DNA from 2 places in the Nocardioides cavernaquae genome. Region 2 is predicted to be linked to the other one. Evidence: riboswitches for the same ligand, from Rfam matches in the RefSeq annotation. Region 2 holds a riboswitch; the other holds the start of a gene.
What was found. Region 2 has a riboswitch for cobalamin ahead of D4739_RS04505 (CbtB domain-containing protein). Riboswitches for the same ligand answer to the same signal wherever they lie in the genome.
Positions count from the first base shown of each region.

Region 1 (5,933 bases), 370 kb from region 2:
TCCACATCTCCTTGAGCGTCGCCTTCGGCCCGGCATCGCGCTGGGCGAACGCCTTGAGCACGCCGAGGACGTGGTCGACCTGCTCGCGCTCGGGGTGCCCGAGCTCCCGGATCGCCTGGTGCAGCGCGCTGCTCAGCGGCCGGCGCAGGCCCTGGTCGGGGCGCGCCTCCAGCTTGCCGGTCCCCCACTGGCGACGGACCGCAGCCGAGCGCAACGCGTTGAGCAGGACGGTCTTGCCCACGCCGCGGAGTCCGGTGAGGACCAGCGACCGCTCGGGGCGCCCGCGCGACACCCGCTCGAGCACGACGTCGAACGCGCCGAGCTGCTCGTCGCGACCGGCCAGCTCGGGCGGTCGCTGACCGGCGCCGGGGGCATAGGGATTACGGATCGGGTCCACGATTGAACGGTATCGAGCAATCTAGTCGCAGCCCTAGATTTGGCTAGCGTGTCTGATCGAGTCCCTGGACGACGTCAGCCGGCGTCGGAGAGCCGGTCGGCCCGTCGTCGCTCGACCGCGACGGAGTACGACGCGTCGAGGCCGGCGCGCAGCACGTCGATCAGGTCGGGCACCTCGTCGATGGCGAGCCGGAACGTGCCGGTGCAGACGTTCTCGCGCCACAGCGAGAGGACGACCAGGCCGGACTCGTGGTGCCAGGTGACCCGCAGCGCGCGCGACGGACTGCGGGCGTCGAGATAGATCTCGCCCGTCAGCGGCAGCGGGGTGGGAGTCACCGTTCCATCATGCGCCCGACCCGGTGAGAGCGCCACCGATCAGCCCTTCGGCACGAGGCCCCACTTCTCCAGGGCCGTCCGGACCTCCTCGGCCGCGTCGATGTTGAGCGGGCCACTGGTCCACATCGCGTAGGGCAGGTTCAGGAACCGGCCTTCCCTGACCGCCGGCAGGTTCCGCGTCGCGGGGTTCGCGCGGAGCACGGCGACCTTCTGCTCGAAGCTCTGGCCCGGGTAGTCGACGAAGACGAACGCGTCGGGCTTCGAAGCGGCGAGGCGCTCCCACGAGACCTCGGTCCAGGTGTCCTTCAGGTCGGCCATCGCGTTGTGCCCACCACCGGCCTCGATGACGGCCTGCGGAGCCCCGAAGGCACCGGAGGTGAAGACCGCCTTGTCGCCGCTGTCGAACACGAAGAGCACCGGGCGTTCGTCGGCCTTCGGCGCCTCATCGAGCGCGGCCAGCCGCTGGTCGAAGTCGGCGACGACCGCCGCCGCCGCCTCCGTGCGGCCGGTGATCTCGCCCAGGTTGGTCATGTCGTCACGCAGCGCGGTCCACGGGTCGACGATGCCGCGGGCACTCGATCCCTCCTGGCGGCACGACTCCGTCAGGATGTACGCCGCGATGCCGCGCTCGGCGAGCGCGTCCGGCGTGAGCTGCTTGGTCTCGTCGTAGCCGTAGTTCCAGCCCGCCACCATGACGTCCGGCTTCGCCGCGATCACCGTCTCCAGGCCGGGGTAGTCGTCGGAGACCTGGTTGAGCCCGGCCACGGCGGCGCCGTAGTGCTCGGTCAGCACCAACTCGTCACGACCGATGCTGGAGACGGCGCCGACCTGCTTCTCCGCACCCAGGGCCAACACCATCGAGATCAGGTTGCTGTCGTTGACGAAGAGCTTCTTCGCGGGAGCCGGGAAGTCCACCTTCGTGCCGCAGTTGGTGACCGTCACGGTGCCGCCCGCCGCGGGGGCAGCCTTCGTCGCACCGCCACAACCGGAGAGGCCAAGGACTGCTGCGGCCGCAAGCACGCCGTACTTGTTGCGCGTCTTCATGGGTGGATCTCTCTTTCATCGTGGCTGAACAGCAGGTGCGTCCGGCCGGTGAGGGGGTGGGTGACACGGGTTGCGAGGACACCGAACGCGTCGTGGAGAACCGACGGGGTGAGCACCTCGTCGGGTGTTCCGAGAGCGAAGAGTCCGCCGGCGTGCAGGACTGCGATGCGGTCGCAGAAGGTGGCCGCGAGGTCGAGGTCATGGAGGGCCACCACGGCGGTCCGGTCCAGGTCCCGGCAGAGCCGGCGGACCAGGCGCATCAGGGCGAGCTGGTGCTTGATGTCGAGGTGGTTGGTCGGCTCATCGAGGAGCAGCAGCGGGGCCTCCTGGGCGAGGCCGCGAGCGATCAGGGCCCGGCGGCGTTCGCCGCCGGAGAGGCGGTCCATGGACTGCTGCGCGGCGTACTCGAGGTCGACCAGGTGCAGCGCCTCCGTGACGGCGAGCCGCGACGCCTCGTCGATGCCGCCCCAGGCGCGGGCGTGCGGCACGCGCCCCAGCGCGACCATCTCGGAGACGAGCAGGTCCGAGGGCGCGGCCTCCTCCTGCGCGACGAACGCGATCTGGCGGGCGCGCTCGCGTGACCTGATGGCGCCGAGCGGACGACCAGCCAGCAGGACCTCTCCGGCCGACGCGGGCCGCACGCCGGCGAGGACGCGGAGCAGTGTCGACTTGCCCGTGCCGTTGGAGCCGATCAGCCCGAGCACCTCGCCCGGCCGGACGTCGAGGTCAACACCGGACAGGACCGTGCGCGGTCCGGCCTTGCAGGCGACGCCGGAGGCTGCGAGTGCAGGGGTCGTGCCGACGACGTGGGGTGCGGTGATCGTCATGACTCGCCTCCGAAGCGATAGGTGCGACGGCCGAGCAGGATCAGGAAGACGGGAGCCCCGATGAGGCCCGTGACCACGCTCAGCGGGATCTCGGTCGGCCGGACCGCGATGCGGGTGACGACGTCGACCCAGACCAGGAAGACCCCGCCAGCCAGCGCCGCTACCGGAAGCGAGGCGCGGTGGCGCGGACCGACGAGGAGCCGCGCCAGGTGCGGCAGCACGAGTCCGACGAATCCGATGCCACCGGCCACCGCGACGAGGACGCCGACGAGGACCGCCGTCAGCACGAAGAGCCCGGTGCGCAGCGCCCGCACCGGTACGCCGAGGGCAGCGGCCGTGTCCGGCCCGACCGCGAGCGCATCGAGCCAGCCACTAGCCGCCATCAGCAGGACGAACGCGATCGCCACGACAGCAACGGGGAGCCAGAGGTGGTCCCAGGTCGCGCCCGAGAGTGAGCCCAGCAACCAGAACAGCACCGATTGCGCGGCCTGCGGCTCAGCGCTCCGGAAGACCAGGAAGCTCGCCATCGATGAGAACGCCGCGGACAGCACCGTGCCGGTCAGCACCAGCCGCAGCGGGGTGAGCCCGCCCTGCAGCATCGCGATCCCGAAGACCATGAGCGACGCGAGCAGCGCGCCCGCCAGAGCTCCGAGAGAGAGCGCCCAGAGCCCGGCGCTGGAGAGCACGCCGAGCGTGATCACGGCTGTCGCGCCGACGCTCGCTCCTGACGAGACGCCGAGCAGGTAGGGATCGGCGAGGGGGTTGCGGACCAGGGTCTGCACGGCCGCGCCCGCGATCGCCAGGCCGGCCCCGACGACCAGGCCGAGCAGCGTCCGCGGGAGCCGGATCTCCCAGACGATCGCGTCGTACGCCGTGTCGACGGGTGCGCCACCGAAGCGGCCCCTCAGGGCGTCGACGACGACGTGCGCCGGCAGTGGCTCAGCGCCGAACCCGGTCGCGAGGACAACGGTGACGCAGGCCAGCGGCAGCAGCACTGCCACGAGCAAGGGCACCGAAAGACGTCGCGCGTTCTGCCGACGGGAGACGGCATCAACTTCATGCAAAGGAAGACCTCTGGAGTCAGGCGCTCAGATCGCGAAGCGCTGTGGACACAGCGAGCCAGCAGGTCTTCGGACTCGGGGTCAAGCGAACGAAGCGCCTTCCCAGACCCGAAGATCCAGTGGCTTTGTTGCTTCGCTCGTCGCCCTCACCGCTGCGCGACAGTTCCGGATTCTCACCGGATTCCCTTCACCTCCCGGAGGAGGTGGGACTGACTCGCTGCGCAATCTAGGTGCGCGGGATCACGGACCACAAGAGGCTCAGCGTGAGGCGCACGTCACGGGCATCGAGCCTCGGCACGGTCGCCGAGCACCCGCAAAGTCACCGTCATGCCTCATGATGTTGCCGTGGCGACTCGGGCAGGCACCGCTCTGACGGTGTCGCGCGCCTTCATCACCTCGCTCGTCTCACTGCTGCTCGCGGTCGCCGCCCACGTCAGCGCGGGCGGCCTGGTGCCGGCGCTGTGGACCCTCCCGCTGATGCTCCTGCTCTGCACGATGAGCGCCGCGATGTGGCTGGACCGCGAGGCCTCCCGGCTGACGATCGCCGGTCTCCTCATCGTCGGCCAGACCAGCATCCACGTGGCGATGACCGCGCTCTCGGGCCACGGCGAGCCGATCGGGGCAGACCCGACCGGAGTCGCTGGTGCGCTCCGCGATGCCCTGGGTCACCTGGCTGCCGACCTGACCCCGACGCACGCTCCGATGGCACTCGCCCACCTCGTCGCTGCCGCCCTCGCCGGGCTCGTCCTGGCCCACGGCGAGCGGCTGCTGTGGAACGCGCTGCGGCTCGTGGCCAGGGCCGCCGACGCCGCGCTGCTCCTCGTCGTACGCCGTGTGCCCCTGCCTGCCGCGACAACGATCCCCCGGCGCATCGACGCCGGTCACCTCCCGGTCCTCCACCTGCAGGTCCTGCTCGGTGACACCCACGCGCGGCGTGGGCCACCGGTCTCCCTCCGCGCTGCCTAGCCACTCCGGGCGGCGCACGAAGCCCGTCCAAGCGCAGCCCCTGTTCACGTGCAGACCCCTCGGGTCGGCGCGCACGTGAACGATCTCGGAGGAGCCCTCATGACCGACACAACTACCGTCGACCCCGAATCCGTCGACCAACGCTCACGCCCGGACAAGAAGGCGGCCAGATCCGGAGGCGGCGGCCTGTTCCGCACCTTCTGGCGCTGGCACTTCTACGCCAGCTTCCTTGTCATCCCGGTCCTGCTGGTGCTGGCCAGCACCGGACTGGTCTACCTGCTGCGGTTCCAGATCGAGCCGCTGCTCCACGCCGACCTGATGAAGGTCGACGTGCCCAGCAGCGGCACCCGCCTGTCGTACGACGCCCAGGCAGCGTCGCTGCTGAAGGCGTATCCCGACGGCCGGATCGCGGCGGTCCTCGAGCCGTCCGATGCAGACCGTTCGACCGACTTCTCGCTCTCGACCGCCGCGCCCGGCACGCCGAGCTGGGAGGACGACACCATCCGGGAGGTGTACGTGAACCCGTACACCGGCGAGGTGCTCGGCGAGCTCGACCCCAACAAGACCGTCAGCGGCTATGCGAAGAACCTGCACTCCAACTTCATGGCCGGCGACCTCGGCGCCTACGTGATGGAGCTCGGAGCCTGCTGGGCGATCGTCATGGCGATCACCGGCTACTACATGTACTGGCGAGGTCGGGCTGCGCGGGCTCGGCGCAAGGCTGCCAGGGCCGCGGGCGCTGCCCTTCGCCACAAGCACGCGACGATCGGCCTCTTCGTTGGCGTCGGGCTGCTCGCCCTGGTCGCGAGCGGGCTGCCGTGGACGATCTGGTGGGGCGCGAAGGCGCAGGAGCTCGCCACGTCGCAGGGCACGTCGTTCTGGTCGGAGGATCCCGGTGCCCAGTCATCCGCGCCAACGCTGGACGCATCGGTCCCGCACAGCCACGCCGTGCCCTGGGGCGAGGGCAAGAGCACGGTCCCCACGTCCGAGGGGACGGCGGCTTCCAGGTCGACTGCGGACCAGATCGGATTCGACGGAGCAATCGAGACAGCCAACGTGCGGGGCCTGCACCACCCGATGACCGTCATTCCGCCGGCCGACGAGAAGGGGGTCTACTCCGTCATCGGCTACGCCTTCAACGAGCCGGGACACGAGTCGGCGCTCCACATCGACCAGTTCACGGGCAAGCCCGTCGCGGAGTTCGGCTACGACCAGTACGGCGCACTCGCCAAGGTGGTCGGCCAGGGCATCGCCCTGCACGAAGGACGCCGGTTCGGCACGGCCAACATGGTGGTGTCGGGGC
Region 1 covers NZ_QYRP01000002.1:1,266,625-1,272,557, reverse strand. Annotated here, with positions in the region: gene D4739_RS06260 (ATP-binding protein) at 1-397, opposite strand, end outside; gene D4739_RS06255 (hypothetical protein) at 472-732, opposite strand; gene D4739_RS06250 (ABC transporter substrate-binding protein) at 772-1,776, opposite strand; gene D4739_RS06245 (ABC transporter ATP-binding protein) at 1,773-2,603, opposite strand; gene D4739_RS06240 (FecCD family ABC transporter permease) at 2,600-3,610, opposite strand; cobalamin riboswitch at 3,708-3,893, opposite strand; gene D4739_RS06235 (hypothetical protein) at 4,010-4,630, shown strand; gene D4739_RS06230 (PepSY-associated TM helix domain-containing protein) at 4,730-5,933, shown strand, end outside.
Region 1: another riboswitch for cobalamin. It lies ahead of D4739_RS06240 (FecCD family ABC transporter permease); the one in region 2 lies ahead of D4739_RS04505 (CbtB domain-containing protein).

Region 2 (5,933 bases):
GAGCCTTCACGGCGACGGGCCGATGGAGCTGCACGTCCGTCGCGCGGTAGACATCGGCCATGCCACCCCGGCCGATGAGCTCCTCGAGGAGGTACCGGTCAGCGACCCGTGACCCGACTTCCCACGTCATGCATCCAGCCTACGGAGTGTCTTCACCACGCCAGGTGACACCCTCACGGATCACCCGGGCGGGGACTCCCGCGACGGCCGTCCGCGGCGGGACCTTCTGGCCGCGGACCATGCTCCGCATGCCGACGACAGCACCGTCACCGATCTCCACGTGGCCGCTGATGATCACGTCGCGCCCGAGCCAGACGTGCCGGCCGAAGCGCACGTGCGCGCCGTACGAGTTGATGCGGGCGCCGGTCTCGACGTCCTCGAGGCGGTGCATGTCGTCGGTGACGATGTAGACGTAGGCCGCCCAGAGCTGGTCGGGCTGGCAGACGATCGAGCCGCCGTTGCGCGCGTCGACGACAGCACCGCGGGTCGCCACGACGCCCTCGTTGAGCACGATCGTGGACTCGCCACCGCAGTAGATGTCGGCGGCGGTCATGAAGGTGTTGGGGCCGATGAAGACAGTCGCGCTGTCGCCACCGATCAGCAGGCTCGAGAACCACTCCATGCCGGTGCCGAGCACGATCAGCACGTCGCGGAACGGGTAGGTCGCCATGACCTCGATCAGCTTCTCGGGCACGGTCATGCCGTCGCGCAGGTAGAGCGCGTTGCCGTGCTCGTGCCACCACTCCGGCAGCGGACCGGTCACGTTGCGAAGCGTGAGGTCGTCGAGGACCTCCGGCAGGACGCCGCTGTTGACCAGGCGCGAGCGGTGCTCGGCGGTCAGCGGCTCGCCGCGGGTCCAGGACATGCCGCTCAGGATACGGGTACGACGCGTCCCCAGCGTCGGTGATCAGCTCGCAGGACCTGCGCGGTCGGCCGCCGCCACGAGCATGTCGACGCAGTGCTCGACCAGCCGGTCGCGGCCGACGTCCAGCGTGCCTCCCAGGAACTGGGTGAACAGGGCCGTCAGCGCACCGACGAGCTCCACGGAGAGCAGCCGCCTGGCGTCCTCGGCGACATCACCCTGGAAGGCCGTGGCGACGAGGTCGAAGAACTCCGGCTGGTGACCGAGTCCGACCTCGACCAGGACCTGCTCCCGATACGGCGCGAGCATGAGCACCCGGCCCTTCTCCGGACTGTCGATCACCAGGCTCACGAAGGCGTCGACGGCCGCCGACGCGAGCGCGCGGTAGTCGCCACCGCTCTCGGCCGCCTCCACCAGCGCAACCCGAGCCTGCGCCGTGACGTCCTCGAAGACCGCGCGGACGAAGTCGTCACGGTTGCCGAAGATCTCGTAGAAGTAGCGCTCCGTCACACCGGTCGAGCGACAGACTGCCCGCACGTTGACAGCACCACCCTCGATCGCGCCGAGCAGCCCGACGCCCGCGTCGAGCATGGCGCGACGGCGTACGGCGTTGCGGTCGGGCTGAGCGTCAGAGGGAGCGGGCACCGGGTCAGGCTAGCGAGTCGGGCCGGTCAACAGGGATCGACTGTCAGCAGCTCGGGACGCTCGCCGATCTTCGCGCGGATCAGCAGCGGCGGCTCGACCACACCGGGGCCACCCGCCTGCACCCAGTCGATCACCGCCTGGGTCTCGCGCGGGAAGAGGATGCGCGCCAGCCAGACGGGCTTCACGCCAGCCGCGCGCTGGGCGGGCGCGGGCGACACGACGACCACGTTGGAGCGCTCACACGCCAGGAGGCACTGCGAGACGACGACCCGGCCGAAGCCGGCAACGCCCTCTCGCAGTGCCTCCAGCTGAGCGTCATGATCGGCGCTCGGGTGCTTGCGTGTGGTGCCGCAGCAGCAGTCACGGCAGACCGTGACTGCTGGCCCGGCAGTGGAGCTCACGCTGCGACGGTCGCCCGGTCCGGCTCGACAGCTGCAGCCTTGCGGCTGACCAGCAGGCCGAAGACCAGGCCGATCACCGCGAAGACGGCCGCGCGCAGGCCGATCGAGGCGATCCGGAAGTCCCACACGATCTGTGCGCCCATGTCGGAGGCGATCGAGTCCGGCGAGTCCGGGATCGCGACCAGCGCGGCCGCGAGCACCACGACGAACGACACGGCAACGATCGAGATCCGGGCAGGGGCGGACAGGTTCTTCTCGGAGAGGAACCTGTCGAACGAGAACGCAGCGATGAGCAGCGCGACCGAGATGATGATCGTGAGCAGGAAGACCAGCTCGCGCTGGTTGACCGAGCCCGGGTCGCCGACGGCCGGCGGGTTGGCCGGGATGGTGAGCATCGGGGCGAGGGCGAACGCGAGGAAGCCGAGCGCCGCGAGCGCCAGCGAGCGACCGAAGTCCGTCGCACCGGGCAGGCGGTGCCGGGTAGCTGCGAAGACGACCGCGAACACCACACCGAACAGCAGGCCGATGATCAGCGCGGTGCCCATGCCGCCGATCACCTGCAGGGTGCGGGAGACCAGCGGGTCCTCGGTGTGAACGTGGCCACCGGCGGCGATGAGCGCCTTCGTCTCCTCGGCACCTCGCGCGTCCTCGACCTTGAGGGCTTGGCGCAGGACCGGCTCGACGACGAGCCAGAGCATCAGCGCGGCGGCGCAGCCCGCAGCAGCTCCGGCCGCAAGTCCGCGGCGGAGCAGGTCACCCAGGCTCATCAGTGACAGGGAACGCCGAGCGCGTGACGCGCGTCGTGCGTGAGCTCGTGGAGGTACTCGGCCTGGCCGGCGCTGAGCAGCGCGCCGTTCTCCTGCGTGAGCAGGTAGAAGGCAAACAGGGCGACGACCGCCAGGGCCCAGGCCCAGGCGGGAACGCGAATCGCGGTGAGGTTGGTCATTGGTGACCCTCTTTCTTCCATTTCCTCGTGGGTGTGTGCCGCAGCCGGTCTCCTGGCTTCCGGATCAACGCCCCACCTCGCCTTCCCAGCCGAAGCCAGTGGCAGGTTGAGGAGGGGCTCCTCGGTCACAGTGGCGAGGACCACGCCGGAATCTCACCGGCTTCCCGTGCACTGCAGCAAGGCCACCTTCTCACGAGAGGGGGTGCAGCTGTCCATGCGATCGGGGGACGGAACGCGTCGTGCACATGTGATGCAGCCCTCCGTCCGGCTTACCTGCCTGTAACCAAAAGTGCACTTGCTCGCTACTCATTGAGTTCACCATGGATCCAACGCCCGGCGAGACCCGCCGGCGCCGACAAAACGGGGGAACCGCGAGTCGGCTCAGCGACCCACACTGAGGAGGCCCACCATGACGATTCACCAGATCGACCAGAACGCCGCCACCCGCGCCGGCTCCAGCCCCGCCACCCGCGCGGCCACGGAAGTCAGCAAGCGCACCGATTCCCAGGTCCGCCACGCGCGTGAGCTCGTTTCGCTCTTCGACCGGCACCGCGAGCTGCGCGGCGTGAGCGCCATGGCCGACTTCTTCGACGACGCAGTGCGCTGGACTGCCTGATCCAGCCACGCAGCAGCGGCGGTCCCGGTCTCCGGGACCGCCGCTGCTGCGTTCCTGCCCGGGCGCCACAATGAACGCGTGACCGACGAGATCAGCCAGGGCCAGTTCGCCGACGGGGTGCTGGCCGACGTGCTGCTCGCGATCGCGATGACGATCATCGCGACGACGGTGATCTACCTGGTCTTCGTCGCCCTGGTCCGGGTGCTGGGCACCCGCACGATGGCGAACCTCTCCACCTTCGACTTCGCCTGCATGGTCGCCGTCGGCGCCGTCGTCGGCCGCACCGCCGTGCTCGCCAAGCCCAACCTGCTCACCGGCGTGGTCGCCCTGATCACGCTCTTCTGCCTCCAGGGCACGTTCGGCTTCATCCGCGCCCGTGAGCGCGGCAACCGTTGGGTCAACCCGCGACCGGTCGTCCTGGCCCGCGACGGGGTCGTCGACCACGACGCCCTGCGCCGCGTGCACCTGGTCGAGGATGAGCTGCGCTTCGCCGTACGCCGCGCAGGCCTGCCCGGCCTGGCTGCCGTCGGCCTGGTGGTGCTGGAGTCGAACGGATCGATCAGCGTGATCCGGGCGGCCCACCGCGAGGCCTGGCTCGAGGCTGACCTCCCTGGTGCGATCGTCCCCGTTGCCGACGAAACCGCCTCAGACGAGGCCGGTACGCCGCAGGGCTGAGGTCAGCGCCGCGACGTCGGTGCTGTCCCGCGCCGCGAAGCGCAACCACTGGTCGTCGAGACCGGGGAACGTGTCGGCCCGTCGCACGGCGACTCCCTGCTCACGGAGCCTGGCGCGGATCAGTCGTGCGTCGGGGTGGCGGGCGAGCACGAATGGACCGCGCGGGTCGTCGACGACCGTGAAGCCGTGGGCGCTCAGCGTTGTTGCCATGTCGGCGAGCTTGCGCGGGAGCTCAGCGCGGACCTCGTCGGCATGGGCGAGGCCGACCGGCGAGAGACAGGTCCGGGCCGCGACCGCAGCGAGCGTGCCGACGGGCCAGGGGTTCCTTCGGGCAGCGAGGCGGGCGAGCAGGTCGGGGTGGCCGATCAGGTAGCCGATCCGCAGTCCCGCGATCGAGTAGGTCTTGGTGAGGCTGCGCGCCACCAGGTAGCCCTCGTCGGCGGCCGCACGCCTGGCGAGCGAGTCGACCGGAACGTCGACCGGTTCCACCGCGTCGAGGAACGCTTCGTCCACGAAGACCAGGCGGCCGGGGGCGGCCAGCGACTCGATCTCGGAGCGGGGGTGGAGACGGCTCGTCGGGTTCGTCGGGTTGCCGATCACGACCAGGTCCGCGTCACCTGGGTCGAGGCCGGCCAGCCGGAATCCGCTTGCCTGGTTGAGGATCAGGCGCGCTGGCTCGTGTCCCGCGGCCCGGAGTGCGGCCTCAGGCTCGGTGAACTGGGGGTGCACGATCGCCGGGCTGCGCCACGGCTGCTGCGCGACCAGCGTGAATGCCTCCGCCGCTCCGTGGGTGAGCAGCACACTCTCGGGCGCGACACCGTGCGCAGCAGCCACCACAGCGGTCGCGGCACGCGGATCCGGGTAGCGCGCCAGGTCCCCGATCGCCTCGCGGAGCGCCTCGGCCAGGAACTCCGGCGGCTCCTCGCTGTGCACGTTGACCGCGAAGTCGAGCATCCCCCGGGTGACCTCGACATCCCCGTGGTGCCCCAGCTCATATCCGCCGAGACGCCAGGTTTGGTGTGCCGAGAGGTCAGGTCTGGCGGGCTGAGAGGCCAACAATTGCGCGACCACGACGACCCACCCGTCCGCCTTCACCGGCGAAGCGAGCGGGGTCGCGCCACAGGCCCGGACCGCGGCCTCGGCGACGCTCGGCGTACCGATGTGGCGGGCGACGGTCGAGCTCGGGTGGTCGACCGGCTGGGTGGCGAGCTCGTCGGCGGTGAAGTCACGGATCCCGGCCTCGGCGACGACCGCGAGGAGCTGGATGCCGGGGTGGGACGCCCGTGCGTCGATGGTCGCCAGGCACTCGACATCGGTCAGCGCCAGCCCGTGATCGGCCAGCGCCTTGGCGGCGAGGTCGAGCAGCGCGGACGGCTCCGCCCCCTCGCGCCCGCCGATGCCGAGGACAGTCATGCGGTGACGCTCGCGGCGTACTCCGTCGCTGCGGCAACCAGGCGCTCCGCGTGCTCCGGGTGCCCGGCCCCGTGCACATGCAGGTACGACGCGTGGACGTTGCCGCTGACCCAGCCCTCGGTGGCGGGGGTGCCGTCGTGGAGATCCCAGCGCCAGGCCGGGGCGGCCGAGCCGTCGTCGTAGGTGACGGCGGTCTTGTGGAACTCGTGACCGGTCACTTCCTCACCGGCGCGGACCATCGGGCCATCGACAAGTGCCGTGGCGCGCCGGTAGCCGAGGGTGAGCCGCCTGGTCATCGCGGCGGTCATCGGGACGACCTCCGCCATCGGCACCCCGTCGAGCGCGCGGCCGAGGTAGAGCAGGCCGGCGCACTCG
Region 2 covers NZ_QYRP01000002.1:898,938-904,870, forward strand. Annotated here, with positions in the region: gene D4739_RS04480 (serine/threonine-protein kinase) at 1-130, opposite strand, end outside; gene D4739_RS04485 (acyltransferase) at 140-865, opposite strand; gene D4739_RS04490 (TetR/AcrR family transcriptional regulator) at 908-1,507, opposite strand; gene D4739_RS04495 (hypothetical protein) at 1,534-1,908, opposite strand; gene D4739_RS04500 (CbtA family protein) at 1,905-2,675, opposite strand; gene D4739_RS04505 (CbtB domain-containing protein) at 2,675-2,854, opposite strand; cobalamin riboswitch at 2,880-3,045, opposite strand; gene D4739_RS04510 (hypothetical protein) at 3,264-3,470, shown strand; gene D4739_RS04515 (DUF421 domain-containing protein) at 3,549-4,145, shown strand; gene cobC (Rv2231c family histidinol phosphate aminotransferase CobC) at 4,116-5,558, opposite strand; gene D4739_RS04525 (cobyrinic acid a,c-diamide synthase CobB) at 5,555-5,933, opposite strand, start outside.